3 regions of the Leptolyngbya sp. FACHB-1624 genome follow, and region 1 is predicted to be linked to each of the others. Evidence: predicted binding sites of a transcription regulator. Region 1 holds the regulator's gene; each other region holds the start of a gene.
What was found. Region 1 encodes NtcA, which controls nitrogen genes in cyanobacteria. Its sites were predicted from a motif close to TTTGTANNNNNNNNTACAAA; they were not measured.
Positions count from the first base shown of each region.

Region 2: a site for NtcA is predicted at 3,733-3,752, ahead of ACMUEV_RS21770 (ammonium transporter). Genes of this name have one in related genera too.
Region 3: a site for NtcA is predicted at 2,900-2,919, ahead of ACMUEV_RS07770 (TIGR00300 family protein). Genes of this name have one in related genera too.

Region 1 is NZ_CP180258.1:903,092-908,388, forward strand. It holds gene psbH (photosystem II reaction center phosphoprotein PsbH) at 31-225, shown strand; gene ACMUEV_RS04160 (TatA/E family twin arginine-targeting protein translocase) at 365-664, shown strand; gene pth (aminoacyl-tRNA hydrolase) at 664-1,278, shown strand; gene ACMUEV_RS04170 (DUF3146 family protein) at 1,275-1,535, shown strand; gene ACMUEV_RS04175 (Holliday junction resolvase RuvX) at 1,543-1,974, opposite strand; gene ACMUEV_RS04180 (DUF3084 domain-containing protein) at 2,009-3,406, opposite strand; gene ntcA (global nitrogen regulator NtcA) at 3,526-4,197, opposite strand; gene fabI (enoyl-ACP reductase FabI) at 4,637-5,297, shown strand, end outside.
Region 2 is NZ_CP180258.1:4,597,646-4,602,942, forward strand. It holds gene ACMUEV_RS21740 (PQQ-dependent sugar dehydrogenase) at 1-67, shown strand, start outside; gene ACMUEV_RS21745 (hypothetical protein) at 154-534, opposite strand; gene ACMUEV_RS21750 (SDR family oxidoreductase) at 691-1,359, shown strand; gene ACMUEV_RS21755 (hypothetical protein) at 1,349-1,777, opposite strand; gene petN (cytochrome b6-f complex subunit PetN) at 1,865-1,954, shown strand; gene ACMUEV_RS21765 (hypothetical protein) at 2,022-2,171, shown strand; gene ACMUEV_RS21770 (ammonium transporter) at 2,321-3,727, opposite strand; gene ACMUEV_RS21775 (ammonium transporter) at 4,063-5,297, opposite strand, start outside.
Region 3 is NZ_CP180258.1:1,680,384-1,685,680, forward strand. It holds gene ACMUEV_RS07760 (cation:proton antiporter) at 236-1,597, shown strand; gene ACMUEV_RS07765 (C39 family peptidase) at 1,813-2,652, shown strand; gene ACMUEV_RS07770 (TIGR00300 family protein) at 2,997-5,105, shown strand.

The DNA of each region.
Region 1 (5,297 bases):
TTTTCCAAGACTTAGCGATAAAGGTGAGCCATGGCACAGCGGACTCGGTTGGGAGACATTCTAAAACCTTTAAATTCTGAATACGGTAAAGTTGTACCTGGATGGGGAACCACCCCTTTGATGGGAGTCTTTATGGCACTCTTCTTGGTATTTCTGCTGATCATTCTGCAAATCTATAACCAAGAATTGCTTCTCGATGGCTTTAACGTTGATTGGGGCAACTAAACCCAAAAACGCAATTAGCAAAATCATTCCCGGAGTTTTCCGGGTTTTTTTTTAGGAGCGGGATTGAGGGGAACCCCTACAATAGATCGAATCCCCACTCCCTACTCCACCTTTACTTGACTGACATCAGGAGATCGATATGAACTTCTTCGGCATCGGCTTACCCGAAATGGTACTGATCCTCGTCGTGGCACTCTTAGTCTTTGGTCCCAAAAAACTGCCAGAAATTGGACGCAGTATGGGTAAAGCGATCCGGAGTTTCCAGGACGCTTCTAAAGAATTTGAGAATGAATTCAAACGCGAAGCAGAAAATCTGACTGCCTCGGCTCCACAGACCATGGAAGCAACTTTAGAAGAAAAACCAAAAATCGCCCCGGCAGAAGACCCTCAAACGGTTGAGGAGACTGTCGCTGTCACCCCGATCGAGAAAGAGTCCTAATGTCTTCTGAAGCAACGCCCCCGCAATTGATCGTTGGGCTAGGAAACCCTGGCAGCAAATACGAAAATACTCGTCATAATGTCGGGTTCCTGGCGATCGATCGCTTAGCAAAACTCTGGCAGATTGGACTGTCCGAACATAAAAAATTCCAAGGCTGGTTTGGAGAAGGAATGAGTCCGGTCGGCAAGATTCGCTTGCTGAAACCGACGACTTATATGAATAATTCCGGTCAAGCGATTCGAGCGGTCGTCGATTGGTACAAAATTCCACCCGAAGCGGTGATGGTCATTTACGATGACATGGATTTGCCAGTCGGAAGATTACGATTGCGGTTATCCGGGTCAGCCGGTGGGCAAAATGGAATGAAATCCGCGATCGCTCATCTGGGAACTCAGAAATTTCCTCGCCTAAGAATTGGTATCGGTAGCGCCAAATCGAACGAGAAAGATGCGGTATCTCATGTCTTAGGAACCTTTGCCCCGAATGAGAAAGGTGCGATCGACGAGGTTTTAAACCTCACAGTCAGTGCCGTCGAACTCAGTCTCAAGCAAGGGGTTGAAAAAGCCATGAGCCTTTACAACAATCAATCTGTAGAGTCGAAGTCTGCATCATGAGCAAACGTCTCCCTGAAACCACTGCCCATGTCCGCATTTTGCGCCAGTCCTGGCAACAGGGCAGTATCGAAGGCGAGGTCAGAGCAAACGAATATGAGTGGCAGTTTCACTGGCATTTTCGACGCGGATTGCTGAACATTCAGCCTTCGCTCGGACGAGCCTTGATTAAGGAACCGCTAGGGAGATTTTTGGAAGCGAAAGATTATCAGCTTGAGCCGGGTGGGGATTATTCGTTTACGATTCGGGCGGAGTTGTAAAAATCCCCTACTCCCCCACACCCCCACTCACCAACCGCCCCAAATACCGCTCAATCAACAAAATTGCCACAATGTCATCAATCGGTCGCGGCGGGGTTCGCATTCCTTCAGGAATCAGCCGCGTTAGCCCTTTCGGTGGATACATTTGCCAATAGCGATCGCGCGCCTCTAGCGAACTATTGCGCTCATCGACGGTGATAATTCGCATCGGCTCACTGAGATCAGTCTCTAACTTCTGCCGCCAGGTTTTAGAAGAAGTCTGATCACCCATGACCAACAGCGAAATCGGAAACTGACTCCTCAGAGATGAGATCGTCGAAATCGTCTCTTCAGACGAGATCACTTGATGATAATAAATTCGGCGATCGACTCCCATCACTGCGACTCCGCATTTTTGTCGCCCTGGATCAAATCCCAGAATAACGGGCTGTTCCGCCATACTCACCTCTTGCCGTTGTTCTGTCTACAGATTGCTAATTCGATGCCCGCAGCACAACCTGCCCATCCTGCACCGCTACTAATTCTATTTTGAGCGGTCCCGCTGTGTAAGTCACATCCGATGCAACTGCCCGCAATTCAATCGAATTCGGATAGCGGCGAAGCTGATCGATAAAAGATCCCAGACTCAACAGTTTCTCAACCTCTAGTCTGTCATTCATCACCCCTGCGACACGGGCACGGGCATTAGAAGCTGCAATTAGGTCTTGTAAGGTTTTCTGAAAATCCTGGGGGGACAGTTTAGACGGTTCCAGCGTTTGAGTCGCGATCGTATCTCCTGCTAAAAAGACAACCTGATTCGGCACTGCACTCATATTCACGACAACGCCTCGGTCGTCACCGAGAACATAATTTGCCCCGGCCTGCACCCGCACCAGATAATCTTTACCATCTTGAATTTGCTGAATGAGGTTTTGCACTTCCGCAATCGGGATTTGCACAATTTGCTGATTGTTCTGCCCCAGGCGAAGCGACTCGATCGCGGTCTGATTTGCCAATTGCAGTAATTGATCGACCGCTGCTTTGGCTCCACCTTGTTCGACGACGCGCACAACGCCTGAAGACAGCACTTGTGTCCGAAAAATTGCCAGATCACCTCGGCGAATCTGTTCCACATCTTGCTGAATTTGCTGAACGGCTGCCACGAGAAAAGCTCTCTGCTGTTCCAGGGTTTTCAATTCTGCTTCGCGTTGAGCAATGACTTGATCGCGCTCATTAATTTCGCGATCGCGCTTTTCAATCAGGGCAGTTCGTTCCGCAATTTGCGCATCTCGTTCCGCAATTTGGGCTTTCACCTGATCCCGTTGTTCAATTAACGCCTGCTGCTCAGATTCCAGCTGATTGATTTCGTTGCGGAGCGAGAGTGCTTGCTGAGAAACTGTTTCTAGCTGATTGCGGGTGAGATCTCGCTGCGCTTCTGTCCTGCGAAGTTGGGCATCGGTTTCTCGTTGTCGAGCGACTGAAACTTGAAGATTGGCATTGAGGCGCTTGAGATATTCCTCAATTTGGGCACGTTCCGATCGCGCTTGCTCTAGATCTTTCTCAACCTCAGCTTTTCGCTGATCGGTGGTTTTGAGATCAGCCGTGACTTTATCGAGGTCACGATTTGTCGCCCGCAAATCGGCTTGAATTCGCCCGAAGTTCAACACCATCTCTCGAAAGGTGCGACTGGCAAGCAGTAAAACGCCTAACGTAGAGGCAGAAATCAGCGTGCCCGTCAAAATCGTCACGACAACTGCTGTTTGTTTGGGACGGAGATTGAACAAGCTGAGGCGGGCTTTTCCCACGCGCGTTCCTAAGCGATCGCCGACTGTCGCGATCACCCCTCCTAACACCAACACCACCAAAATTAGAATTAGCCCGACATCGGACATGACGCTCCCACAAACCCCTAGACATACTGCACTCTAAGGGCACTTTCAGACTTTGCCTTTCATTATGACTGCTCGCTCTATGATTCGCGTGAGTCACTCAGGACTGAATTCTAATCGAATTAGGTAAATTGTTGACTAAGCGTTACCGGATTATGAACGGTTATTTTTTTCTTGTGAATTGAGATCATTTTGTCCTGACGCAAATCTCCCAGTAAGCGGGTGACTGTGACGCGAGTCGAGCCGATTGCTTCAGCGATCGCTTGGTGAGACAGTTTGAGATCAATCATGATCCCCTCTTGTGAGGGCACACCAAAGTCACGACACAGAATCAGGAGGAAACTAACAAGACGCGATCCCATATCTCGGTGCGCCAGCGTTTCGATCATCATTTCAGTTTGTAAGATTCTCGACGACAAGCCTTTCAGCATCAGCATCGAGAGTTCGGGATTGTCTTTGAGCGCTTTTTCAACTTGTTCGATCGGAACAGACAGCAATTCGACAGGGGTGAAGGCAACTGCGTGATAAAAGCGATCGGCACGTTGTCCTGTGATCAGAGAAAGCACCCCGAACACGCTGTTTTCTCGCAGCAGCGCGACGGTAATTTCTTCTCCTGCCTCGTACACCCGTGAGAGTTTAACCGCACCCTTGACGAGAAAGTAGACCCGCTCCGCCGGATCGCCCGGAAAGAAGATGGTCTTACCGCGTTCAAACGTCTCTACAACAGGAGGATATGCTCCCCCTCCAATCTGACGAAACATCGCTGCAAGCGGTTTATCCTTGGTCACTACCATTTCTTTCCTTGTCGTATCGAGTGAAGCTGGGAAGTCTAACAGTCTATGTAAGCAATCGATGACTTTAGACCACTAAAACTGAGTCTATGATCTGTTTTAGTGTCGTAAACTACAATTTCGCTTTGATCTTCAGAAAACTCAGTAAATTCTCTAAGAAGAAGGCGCAATTTCGAGTCGATCTACTGGAATCTTCTGGGCAGACCCAATAATTTCCACAGATCATACCGTGAAAGCACGAATATTCTAGGACGAGGCATTAAGGAATCATGAAGGATTCCGAACCAGAATCAGAGAGGATTCGCTGGCAGAAAAACCGAACTGAGAAATGACGCAATTCGATCCTCGATCCGCCAAGCTTGGGACGATCGCGTCAGCGAGGAGCAGTTCGAGAGGGATCCCTTTCTGCTATCCTCATAAATGCTTTACACGGTAGAAGACCATGCTAGACCTGACTGGAAAGAACGCACTTGTAACGGGAATCGCGAACAACCGCTCGATCGCATGGGGCATCGCTCAGCAGCTACACAAAGCAGGCGCAAATATTGGCATCACCTATCTACCGGATGCAACCGGCAAAGCGGAAAAGAAAGTTGCCGACTTGACCGAGCCGCTCAATCCCAGTTTGTTCTTGCCTTTGAACGTGCAAGATGACGCACAGATTGAGAGCGCATTCAATACCGTGAAAGACAAATGGGGCAAGTTGGATATTCTGATCCACTGTCTCGCATTTGCTAGCAAAGATGATTTATCCGGCGATTTCTCCAAAACGTCGCGCGCGGGTTATTCGCTGGCGTTGGATATCAGTTCTTACTCGCTGGTGCAACTAGCTGGAGCCGCAAAACCTCTAATGAGCGAAGGCGGTAGTATCGTGACGCTGACTTACCTCGGTGGTGTGAAAGTCATCCCGAACTATAACGTCATGGGAATTGCCAAGGCAGCATTGGAAATGAACGTGCGCTACCTCGCAAATGAGTTAGGGCAGAACAATATTCGAGTCAATGCGATTTCAGCAGGCCCGATTCGAACATTGGCTTCCTCGGCAGTCGGTGGCATTCTCGATATGATTCACCACGTTGAAGAAGTTGCGCCGTTACGTCGAA
Region 2 (5,297 bases), 2.8 Mb from region 1:
GATTTTCACGGACGAAGCCAATAACAGAATCTACCGCGTTCAGTACGCTCAAAAACAAGTGCAGTAGAAAGATAAAAAATGTGTCTCGGCTTCGCTGAATGCTCGATTCTAGAGTTTTCGCAGGGTGAGCGAAGCTGAAACCGATTCTCTGGATTAATCTTCAACAACTTGAGCCGCAACTTCAACGGCTTCTACATCGATCGTGCCGGAAGGAGTCATGCGCTTAAATTTCCCATGCTCAACGAGTAACGGCTCTCCACAGCTAGAACATTGCATCTGAGCCTGATTAAATCCAGTCAACTCGGTTCCACACACCGGACAAGCCGACTGGACAATATTCTTTCTCACCCACCACTGGAACACAAAAATCCCGACAATCGGCGCAAGAATCAACAGCCCCACTACAAAGAAAAACGATTTCACCAACCAGCCCAACCCGACGGCACTCAGCAGTAACGCAAATCCCACGATCGTTAAAATGCGACCAAATCCATTTAGACCGAGTTGTAAGTTATAAAGTTGATTCTGGTTCACGGTGATTTCCTCTGTCTATGCTTCCTCTATTGGAACAGAATTCTTGATAATCTTAGGGACGGCTTTCTCGACTTCAGTGAGGTCTGGTATCCGTATACTTTGGGTTATGCAGGCTTACTCTTAAGCATAAATGATCTCTCTAGAAGGCTAATTAAAATGCTGGAAAGCTTAACGCCCTTTGAAACCGTTCTCGTTGCAGGTGCAAGTCGAGGAGTCGGACGCGAAATTGCTCGAATCTTACAGCCGAATTTTACGGTCAAAGCATTATTGCGATCGAATACTGCTGTTACTGAACTCGAAGTTTTAGGCATTCAACCGATCAGGGGCGATGCAATGATTCCAGAACAGTTAGATCTCTCTGGAATCGATGCAGTCATTAGCACGATCGGCGGTCTTCCCGGCGATATCAAACGCGCTGATGATGAAGGCAATCGCAATTTAATTGATGCAGCACGCAAAGCAGGCGTGAAAAAATTCGTCTTAGTCACCTCGATCGGGTGCGGCGATAGTGTGGTTGCCTTACCGCCTCGTGCTCTCGAAGCGCTAGGAGCGGTTCTCGCAGACAAAGAAAAAGCGGAACAACATCTGATCGACAGCGGGCTGACCTATACGATCGTGCGTCCGGGCGGTCTCAAGTCCGAACCCGCAACCGGAACCGGATTTCTCACCGAAGATCCCAAAATCTCTGGCTCAATTCACCGTGCCGATGTCGCAGATCTCGTGTGCAAATGCTTAATCAGCGATCGCGCCAATCAAAAAATTCTCTCGGCGCTCGATCGCAATCAGATGTTTAGTGCAACTGAAATTGTAGAATTTATCCCTTAAATCGCTGAATCCAGCCAAGGGACATCCCCCAATCAAGCACCAGTCTGGCGATCGCAAACAACAAAACACTTTCAACTGCGTAGCTGACAATGGGGATGACTGCACTTTGATTTGCAATTCCCATTTCCACCTGCGCCAACCCTCGCACTAATCCAAACGCCAGCACCGCCCCAGATTTGAGGTGAGAATTCTCATCTTCACGAATGATGTAGCGGTAAGTCACCCCAAATAAGAACCCTGCAAACAGCGCGATCGCGCCGCTAATCCAGTAGTTCATCGAAACACTGGGATAGCGGCTGACCAAAAAATCATTCAATAACGCAATCAACGGAAAAATCAACGCAACCGAACCTGCCGAAAGCAATCCTGCCTTCAACGACTCGACTCGTTCTTCCCAGCTCAGCTTTAAGTGTTGCATGTCAATCTCTAGATCCCAGTTCCCCAGTCGCTAGCCCGTTTTGCCTTATTATTAGATTTATCATCCTTTGTACCGCCCGTTTTTATCATGGATATTTTGTCACTTGGTTGGGTCGCGCTTTTATCCGTTTTTACCTTCTCGATCGCAATGGTCGTTTGGGGACGCAATGGCTTCTAATGCCTAGTTTCCAGCCCGTGGTCAACACGCTGCGGGCACTGAAAATCTAGAACTTTGAGATCCGATCGTGGAATTTACAGTTTTTAACACACTGGTGCTTGTCGCGTTTGGTCTTCTCATAGCCATCACTGGTGGCGTTGGCTATATCACCATTGCAGATTGGCGCGATCGTCGCCGTCGCGAACAAGAGAAAAAACCAACGAGCAAACGACGCTAACACACCCTCAATTGACTTCAAAGCTCCCAAATCGGGGACAGAGAGGACAAAAGCTGCACACTAGCAAAGCGAGTTGCTACCGCATATCAAAAGGCTCTAGGATTTCAACTCCTAGAGCCTTTTAAGTAAATCATCCCTGTAACCGCATCTTATTCAACTCGAGTCATCATGAACCCTGCGGTAACCTCTTCACCGTAGCCTTCTTCACCATGCTCATGAATATCTACACCCTGAAACTCAGCATCTGGGTGGACTCGCAATCCACCAAAGACTGCGCTCAGGACTTTCAGAATCACGATCGTTCCTAGCGCTGCCAAGACATAAGTGATGGCTACCGCTTCAATCTGCGTCAACACCTGGGTTGCATTCCCTGCCAGCAACCCATCTGCACCAGCCGAGTTGACTGCTTTAGTCGCAAAAATACCAGTTAAGATCGCACCAATTGTTCCACCCACACCATGCACTGGGAATGTATCCAGCGAATCATCAAACTGGAGCTTCGCTTTCAAACTCACAGCAAAGAAGCAAGCCGTTGCAGTGATTGCCCCAATCAGCAAAGCTGCAATGGGAGTCACAAATCCCGCAGCCGGAGTAATTCCAACTAATCCAGCAACTGCGCCTGTTGCAATCCCAACGGCGGTCGGCTTGCCACGTAAGATCCATTCCAAAATCACCCAGACTAAACCTGCTGCTGAGGCAGAAGTTGTCGTTGCCACGAATGCAACTGTCGCTAATGAGCCAGAGGCTAAAGCACTGCCGCCATTAAAGCCAAACCACCCAAACCACAGCAATCCAGCTCCTAACAAAATGTAAGGAACGTTATGCGGTGCAGCAGGCTGATTGGGGTAAGTTTTGCGCGGACCTAAGACCCAAGCTGCAACCAGTGCTGACACACCAGAACTGATGTGAACAACGGTTCCGCCTGCAAAGTCCAAAGCACCCAAGCCACCATATAAGCCCAAAAATCCGCCTTTCGCCCAAACCATGTGAGCGAAAATCGGATACAAAATTCCAGACCATAACACAATGAACCAGAAATAAGCTTTGAAGCTAATCCGTTCAACGATCGCACCCGAAATCAAAGCAGGCGTGATAATGGCGAACATCGCCTGATAAATCATGAACGTTTGGTGCGGGATCGTTCCGGCATAGGAAACAACCGCATCGGGCTGGCTGCCCGCTAGATATCCTGTCGTTTCTAGACCCACACCGTTCAAGAACAACCACTGTAGCCCGCCGATAAACGGAGTTCCAGGTGCAAACGAAAGACTATAACCCCACAGAATCCAACTGGTTCCAACAATACCCATGAGAATAAAGCTCATCATCATGGTATTGAGAACATTCCGAGACCGAACAAAACCGCCATAGAAAAACGCTAAACCCGGAGTCATCAGCAGCACGAGGGCAGCCGAAATCAACATAAAGGCTGTATCAGCTTGGCTAGCTGCCTGATCGGCGGCAGCTTTTGCAGCTTCAGCCGTCACAGGCTCAGCAAGAGCAGTACCCATCAACGGAATACTAAACAGCGCGATCGTGGTGAGCGCTGTCCACATGATTTTTTTCAACACTGGCTTCAAACCTTCAACGCCAATAAAGAACTCATCTTCAGACTTCCGTTAGGCTGTAGATACAGAAACCATTGGAAATCCGAATGATTGCTATTGGATTGCACCAAAATTGAAAGGCTCATTCTGTAATTGAAATTACACTTTTGCGATCGAGAAAGCCTTAATCCCAGCAGACCCTAAGTTTCATCACTAGGGAGGATGTTTCTTAAAAGATTATGTGAATTCCTAATAGATTCATCGGACTTAACAAAGTGCAAAAAGAGCGCTCTCCAAATTGGAGAGCGCTCTTCGCAGAATCTTAGATTAGACCTTTCAAGTCATTAATACTTGGTCGGTTCAGATGAACTGCTGGGGTAGTTACTAGAAGAGCCAAAAGCACTTTCCTTAGCAAATCCTGCATAAGCTTCCATACCGTGCTCGCTGATATCCAAACCTTCCAGTTCTTCTTCAGAGGTCACCCGGATACCCAAAGTAGACTTCAGCAAAATCCAGAAGATGCTGGAAACCAAGACTGTAAAGCCGCCTACTGATAAGACTCCAACCAGCTGATACCAAAACTGCTCAATACCGCCACCAAACAGCAATCCAGCTTTGGGAGCAGGAGTTGCACCAAAAGCATCAGCTTGGCTGAATAATCCGAGCGCCAGCGTTCCCCAGACACCGTTCACTAAGTGAACTGCGATCGCACCTACTGGGTCATCGATTTTCAACTTATCAAAGAACCCAACGGCGAAGACAACTAAAATACCGCCAATCGCACCGATGATCGCAGAAGAAGGAACGCTAATCCAAGCACAGGGTGCTGTAACAGCGACCAATCCAGCCAGCAGACCATTGATGGTCATCGTCAAGTCAGGCTTGCCTAAAATTGCCCATGCAACTACCGTTGCCGCGATCGCACCAAATGCGCCACCTGTGTTCGTCGTCAAAGCAATATGAGCAATCAAAGAACCATTCCCAACGCTCATCGTTGAGCCGGGGTTAAATCCGAACCAACCCAACCAGAGAATCAAAGCACCCAAGGTTGCAATACTGAGATTGTGAGGCGGAATCGCATTTGCAGAACCATCTGCATTGTATTTACCAATTCTTGCACCGAGGAAAGAAGCGCCCATCAGAGCCGCCCAACCCCCAACTGCGTGTACGACCGTCGAACCTGCAAAATCGTAGAATCCGAGAGTTGCTAGCCAGCCACCGCCCCAGATCCAGTGACCTGTAATGGGGTAAGCAATCCCAACCAACAGTAAGCTAAACAGCAAGAAGTCGATGAATTTGATCCGCTCAGCAACAGCACCCGACACGATCGTCGCTGCTGTTCCAGCAAACACCAACTGGAAGAAGAACTTCGCAGCCAGAGGAACGCCTGCCCAGCTAATGGCTTTGAAGATTCCTTGGTAAGCGTCACCTGTTACTGGGCTGCTGTCTGTACCCGTTAAGAAAAATCCGCCGCTTGCGCCAATCCAGCCGTTTCCGTTACTGAACATCAAGCCAAACCCGATCGCCCAAAATGCCACTGTAGACAGCGCAAAGACAATCAAGTTTTTCGCAAGCACGT
Region 3 (5,297 bases), 780 kb from region 1:
GGCTGGAACCCTTGAAAATTCTAGATTTTCTTTGATAGCTTTCATTGTCGGTTTAATAGGCTTGTCTCGATCCAGGCAACCGCATCCAAAGCATGAGAGTCTTTGATTCGATCGGTTGCTTTTTTCATAACTGTCCGCAGTTTGATGAATCTTTCAAACCCTTAACCTTCGTTGTTCTAAATTCATGATTTTGTCCAACATTCTGCATCCTTTTAGTGGGGGGATAGCCGCTCTCATGACTCCAATACCATTCCTGGCGACCGCTGTTGCTGAAGATTCACCCCTAATTCTGTCTGGCGTATTGCTGACGCTGGTGGTGATTTACCTAGCCAGCAAGCTCGGCGCAGAAGTCGCTAGGCGATTAGATTTTCCGCCCGTTTTGGGGGAACTGGTCGCGGGTGTGATTGTCGGCGTTTCAGCATTGCATCTGGTGATCTTTCCCGAAGGGGGGCTATCTGCCTCTGACTCGGTGATTATGTCAGCGCTGCAAGGATTAAATCAGTTAGCACCGGATGCGATGACTCGGATCTTTGAGTCGCAAAGTGAAGTGATTTCGGTTCTGGCTGAAATCGGCGTGATTATTCTGCTGTTTGAAATTGGACTGGAATCCGATCTGCGACAGCTAAAGGAAGTGGGAATTCAAGCCACGGTGGTCGCCTGCGTCGGAGTCGCAGCACCTTTTGCAGCGGGTACGGCAGGGTTAATGATGCTCTTTCATGTCGCAGCAATTCCAGCAATTTTTGCGGGAGCCGCATTAACGGCAACGAGTATCGGCATTACCTCTAAAGTGTTGTCAGAGCTAGGTCAACTCAAATCCAAAGAAGGGCAAATCATTGTTGGCGCAGCAGTGATTGATGATGTCCTCGGCATTATTGTTCTAGCTGTCGTCGCTAGCTTAGCTAAAACGGGTGAGATTGATGTTGCCAATGTCATTTACTTGATTGTCAGCGCGACGGCATTTTTGATGGGTTCAATTTTGTTGGGGGGTATCTTTAACAAAACTTTTGTAGCGATCGTAGATAAGCTCAAAACCCGTGGAAATATTGTTATTCCGGCATTCATCTTTGCGTTCTTTATGGCATTTTTAGGGAATGCCATTCATCTCGAAGCGATTTTGGGCGCGTTTGCAGCGGGTTTGGTGCTCGATGAAACCGATGCCCGGAACGAGTTAGATGAATTAATCAAACCGATCGCCGATTTACTGGTACCCATCTTCTTTGTGACAGTGGGAGCGCGTGCCGACCTCGGTGTGTTGAACCCGACAGTACCGGAGAATCGGGCGGGTCTCTTGATTGCTATCTTTTTGATGGTGGTAGCGATTATCGGCAAGCTGATCACAGGTTGGGCAGTGTTCGGACAACCCGGCATCAATCGAGTGGCGATCGGGGTTGGGATGATCCCTCGAGGTGAGGTAGGTCTAGTGTTTGCTGGCATCGGCTCAGCTAGCGGCATTTTGGATAAGCCGTTGGAGGTATCGATTATTATCATGGTCATTCTGACAACTTTTCTGGCTCCACCCTTTTTACGGGTTGCCTTTGGTTCATCCACAAATTCCATCCCAGAATCTACCCCGGCTGTGGAAACAGCTAGCAAGTAACGGTTTTACGAGATTACATCTGTTTACTCAACAGATGTAATCGATGATTGTGGCGCGATCCTCTGATCTACGGAACCGAGCATTAGAATTCTTGTATAGCAAGGTTACTCATACTGCGTAGCAATTCGGTGACGCAATCTTAAGAATCCTAGTTGGAACTTGTCATCGCTCCCAATCTTTCAGAAAAGATAGAGAAAATTTTCTCTATCTTTTTTTTGTTTCATCCGCAAACCGATCGCGTCTCCCTGTTGTCACAGGCAACCATTTGTCAGGAGCGTCAGATGCTACAACTCAAAGTCTTAGTCAATTCAGTGCTCAAGCAGCAGCCCATCGACTCTAGCAAGCTTCCTGCTGATCAGAAACAGTCGATCGCAGCCGAAACGGTTTTAGAGATTAGCTCGTTTACTGTTGTTGCAGACCATCTCAAAGTTACGTTTGCTGATCGATCGTTTCAAGGTCAAAAAACCTGGATGATCTTCCAACGTCATGCGGTCATTCTCAAAGATGGAAAGGTGAACTTTCCGCAAGCCACTCGTTTAGCCGTACCTTATCTCGATCAGTTAGATAACTCCGATAATCCGTACGGAACTTGCAATGTTACAAGTCTTGCAATGGTGCTGTCTTACTTCCGAGTTCCTCCGCGTAATCCAAGTATCCGCTTTCCTGATGAACTCGATCGCTATTGCACTGAAAAGAATTTAGATCGCCATGAACCCGCAACGATCGCTCAAGTCGCTGAAGATTATGGCTGCCACGATCGCTTTACGCAAACTGCAAGCTTTGAGCAAGTTAAGGAATGGTTAGCTCAGGGCAATCCAGCGATCGTGCATGGTTACTTTACTCCATCCGGACATATCATTTGCATCATTGGCTACAACGAAAAAGGCTTTATCGTCAATGATCCGTATGGTGAATTAATGTTTGATCCAAATCCTGAACTCAGCCACTACGATATCTACACCACAGGTGCAGGACTGACTTATTCTTACAATCTGATCTATCAAACTTGCTGTACAGATCATCAGTTCTGGGTGCATTTCATCTCAAAGCGTTAACTTCGTTTCTGGTTTGCGAGCGTTCTGAGATTCGGAATGCTCTTTTTAATTTAAATTATTTTCGGAATATCTTGCCGTCGTTGAGCACGAGAAGGTTGGCTAATGCAGTTTGTGAGCGCTACGATCGCATTAAGCCTCTCTTCATGAGTTCATCGTTTGCTGACACATTTTAGGAATTAAGCGTTCCCTTTGTTCCTAGAATGGATCGAATGTCTGCCGCTACAAGTTCGACGTTAGCCCAGGATGTCCTGTAGTCATCGATACAACATCGAGACAACCTTGGGGTGCACACTCTCATTCATTGAGGGACACCCCAGAATACACATTTACCCAGATTTTTCTCTATGACATCTTCGATTCGGATTTTGATGTGTGCTCCTGACCATTACGATGTGGATTATGTGATTAATCCGTGGATGGAAGGGAATATTCACAAGTCGTCGCGCGATCGCGCAGTAGAACAATGGCACGGTTTGCATGACTTGATCAAGCAACATGCGATCGTGGATCTGGTCACGCCACAAAAAGGTGTCCCCGATATGGTCTTTACCGCTAATGCGGGTTTAGTACTAGGAGATACGGCTGTCTTGAGTCGTTTTTATCACAAGGAACGGCAGGGAGAAGAACCCTTTTTCAAAGAATGGTTCGAGAACAATGGGTTCACCGTGTACGAGCTTCCGCCAGAACTGCCGTTTGAAGGCGCGGGCGATGCTTTGTTCGATCGTGAAGGACGCTGGCTTTGGGCAGGGTATGGCTTCCGATCTGAATTGGATTCGCATCCTTACTTGGCAAAATGGCTGGATGTCGAAGTGTTATCCCTGCGCTTAATGGATGAGCGCTTTTATCACTTAGATACTTGCTTCTGTCCGTTGAGCAATGGCTATTTGCTTTACTATCCACCTGCGTTTGATGCGTATTCTAATCGCTTGATTGAGATGCGAGTTCCCGCTGAGAAACGCATCGCGATCGCAGAACCTGATGCGGTGAATTTCGCGTGTAATGCGGTGAATCTCGATCATATTGTGATTATGAATAAAGCGAGTGCTGAACTGAAACAGCGCTTAGCAGATGCCGGATTTACAGTGCTAGAAACGCCGCTGACAGAATTTCTCAAAGCTGGAGGAGCCGCAAAATGTTTGACCTTACGGGTGACTGAACCTGTCCGGGTGGAACTTCATGCGGTGGCAACGATCGAGAGCCGAGTGGTGCAACTTGAAGGTCACTTGCTCGATTCGGGTCTGATCAACCGAGCATTGGATGTGATTGTTGAAGCGGGGGGAAGCTTCCAGGTCTTGAATTTCAGCTTGGGAACACAGCGTCAAAGTACGTCTTCTGCGGAAGTGAAGGTATCGGCTCCGTCGCATGATCTGATGGAAACGATCATGTCACAGTTGATCGATTTAGGAGCCTTGCCGCGTCCAACCGAAGTCTGTGATGCTGAACTTGAGGCAGTGGTTCAAGATGGCGTTGCACCGGATGATTTCTATGTGACGACGATTTATCCAACCGAGGTTCGGGTGAATTGCGAATGGGTGAGAGTTGATCGTCAGAGAATGGATGGTGCGATCGCAGTTTCCGCCGATGGTAAAAGTGCTCAGTGTAAATTACTGCGAGATTTGACGACCGACGATCGCGTTGTGGTCGGAGTGGAAGGCATTCGCACGATTCGGAAGACGAGCACTCGCGATCAGCGCAACACTCAAGAATTTAGCTTTATGGGTGCAGGCGTTTCGAGTGAGCGGCGCGTGGAATTAGTCGTTGAGCAGATTGCTTGGGAATTGCGGCAAATTCGCGATCAAGGTGGTCGAGTTGTGGTGACAGCAGGCCCTGTTGTGATTCATACAGGCGGCGGCGAACACTTGGCGAAATTGATTCGAGAAGGCTATGTGCAGGCATTGCTCGGTGGCAATGCGATCGCAGTTCACGACATGGAGCAATCATTGCTCGGGACATCGCTCGGTGTGGATATGAAACGAGGGGTTTCTGTCCGAGGTGGGCATCGCCATCACTTGAAAGTGATCAACACAGTCCGGAGCTACGGTAGCATTGCCAAAACTGTGGAAGCAGGTGTGCTCAAGAGTGGCATCTTGTACGAATGCGTTCGGAATGATATTCCATTCTCGCTTGCTGGATCGATTCGTGATGATGGTCCATTGCCCGATACGAAGATGGATCTGATCGAAGCACAGCAAGATTATGCGCGTTTGATCGAAGGCGCAGACATGATTTTGATGTTGTCTTCGATGTTGCATTCGATCGGGGTAGGCAATATGACCCCATCGGGCGTGAAGATGGTGTGTGTTGATATCAATCCAGCAGTTGTGACGAAACTCAGCGATCGTGGTTCGGTTGAATCGGTTGGCGTTGTGACCGATGTAGGCTTGTTCTTGAGTTTGTTGGTGCAGCAACTTGAGAAATTGACGAGTGCTTATCGCTTGGCTGAGAAAGTGTAAGCGGAGTGGGGAGATGGGGAGTGGGGAGAAACCAGGCTTAGCTCGCTCCTTATCCTCTACAGATTTTGTGATGAACTACTAGAGCTGCTAGAAGCCGGATTTTTCAGAAAAATCCGGCTTCTATTTTTAGGGCACGATCCCATCAGGAGTGAAGTTTGCGATAGTGGAAGTCTAAGCTTAGAGTTTTCCTAT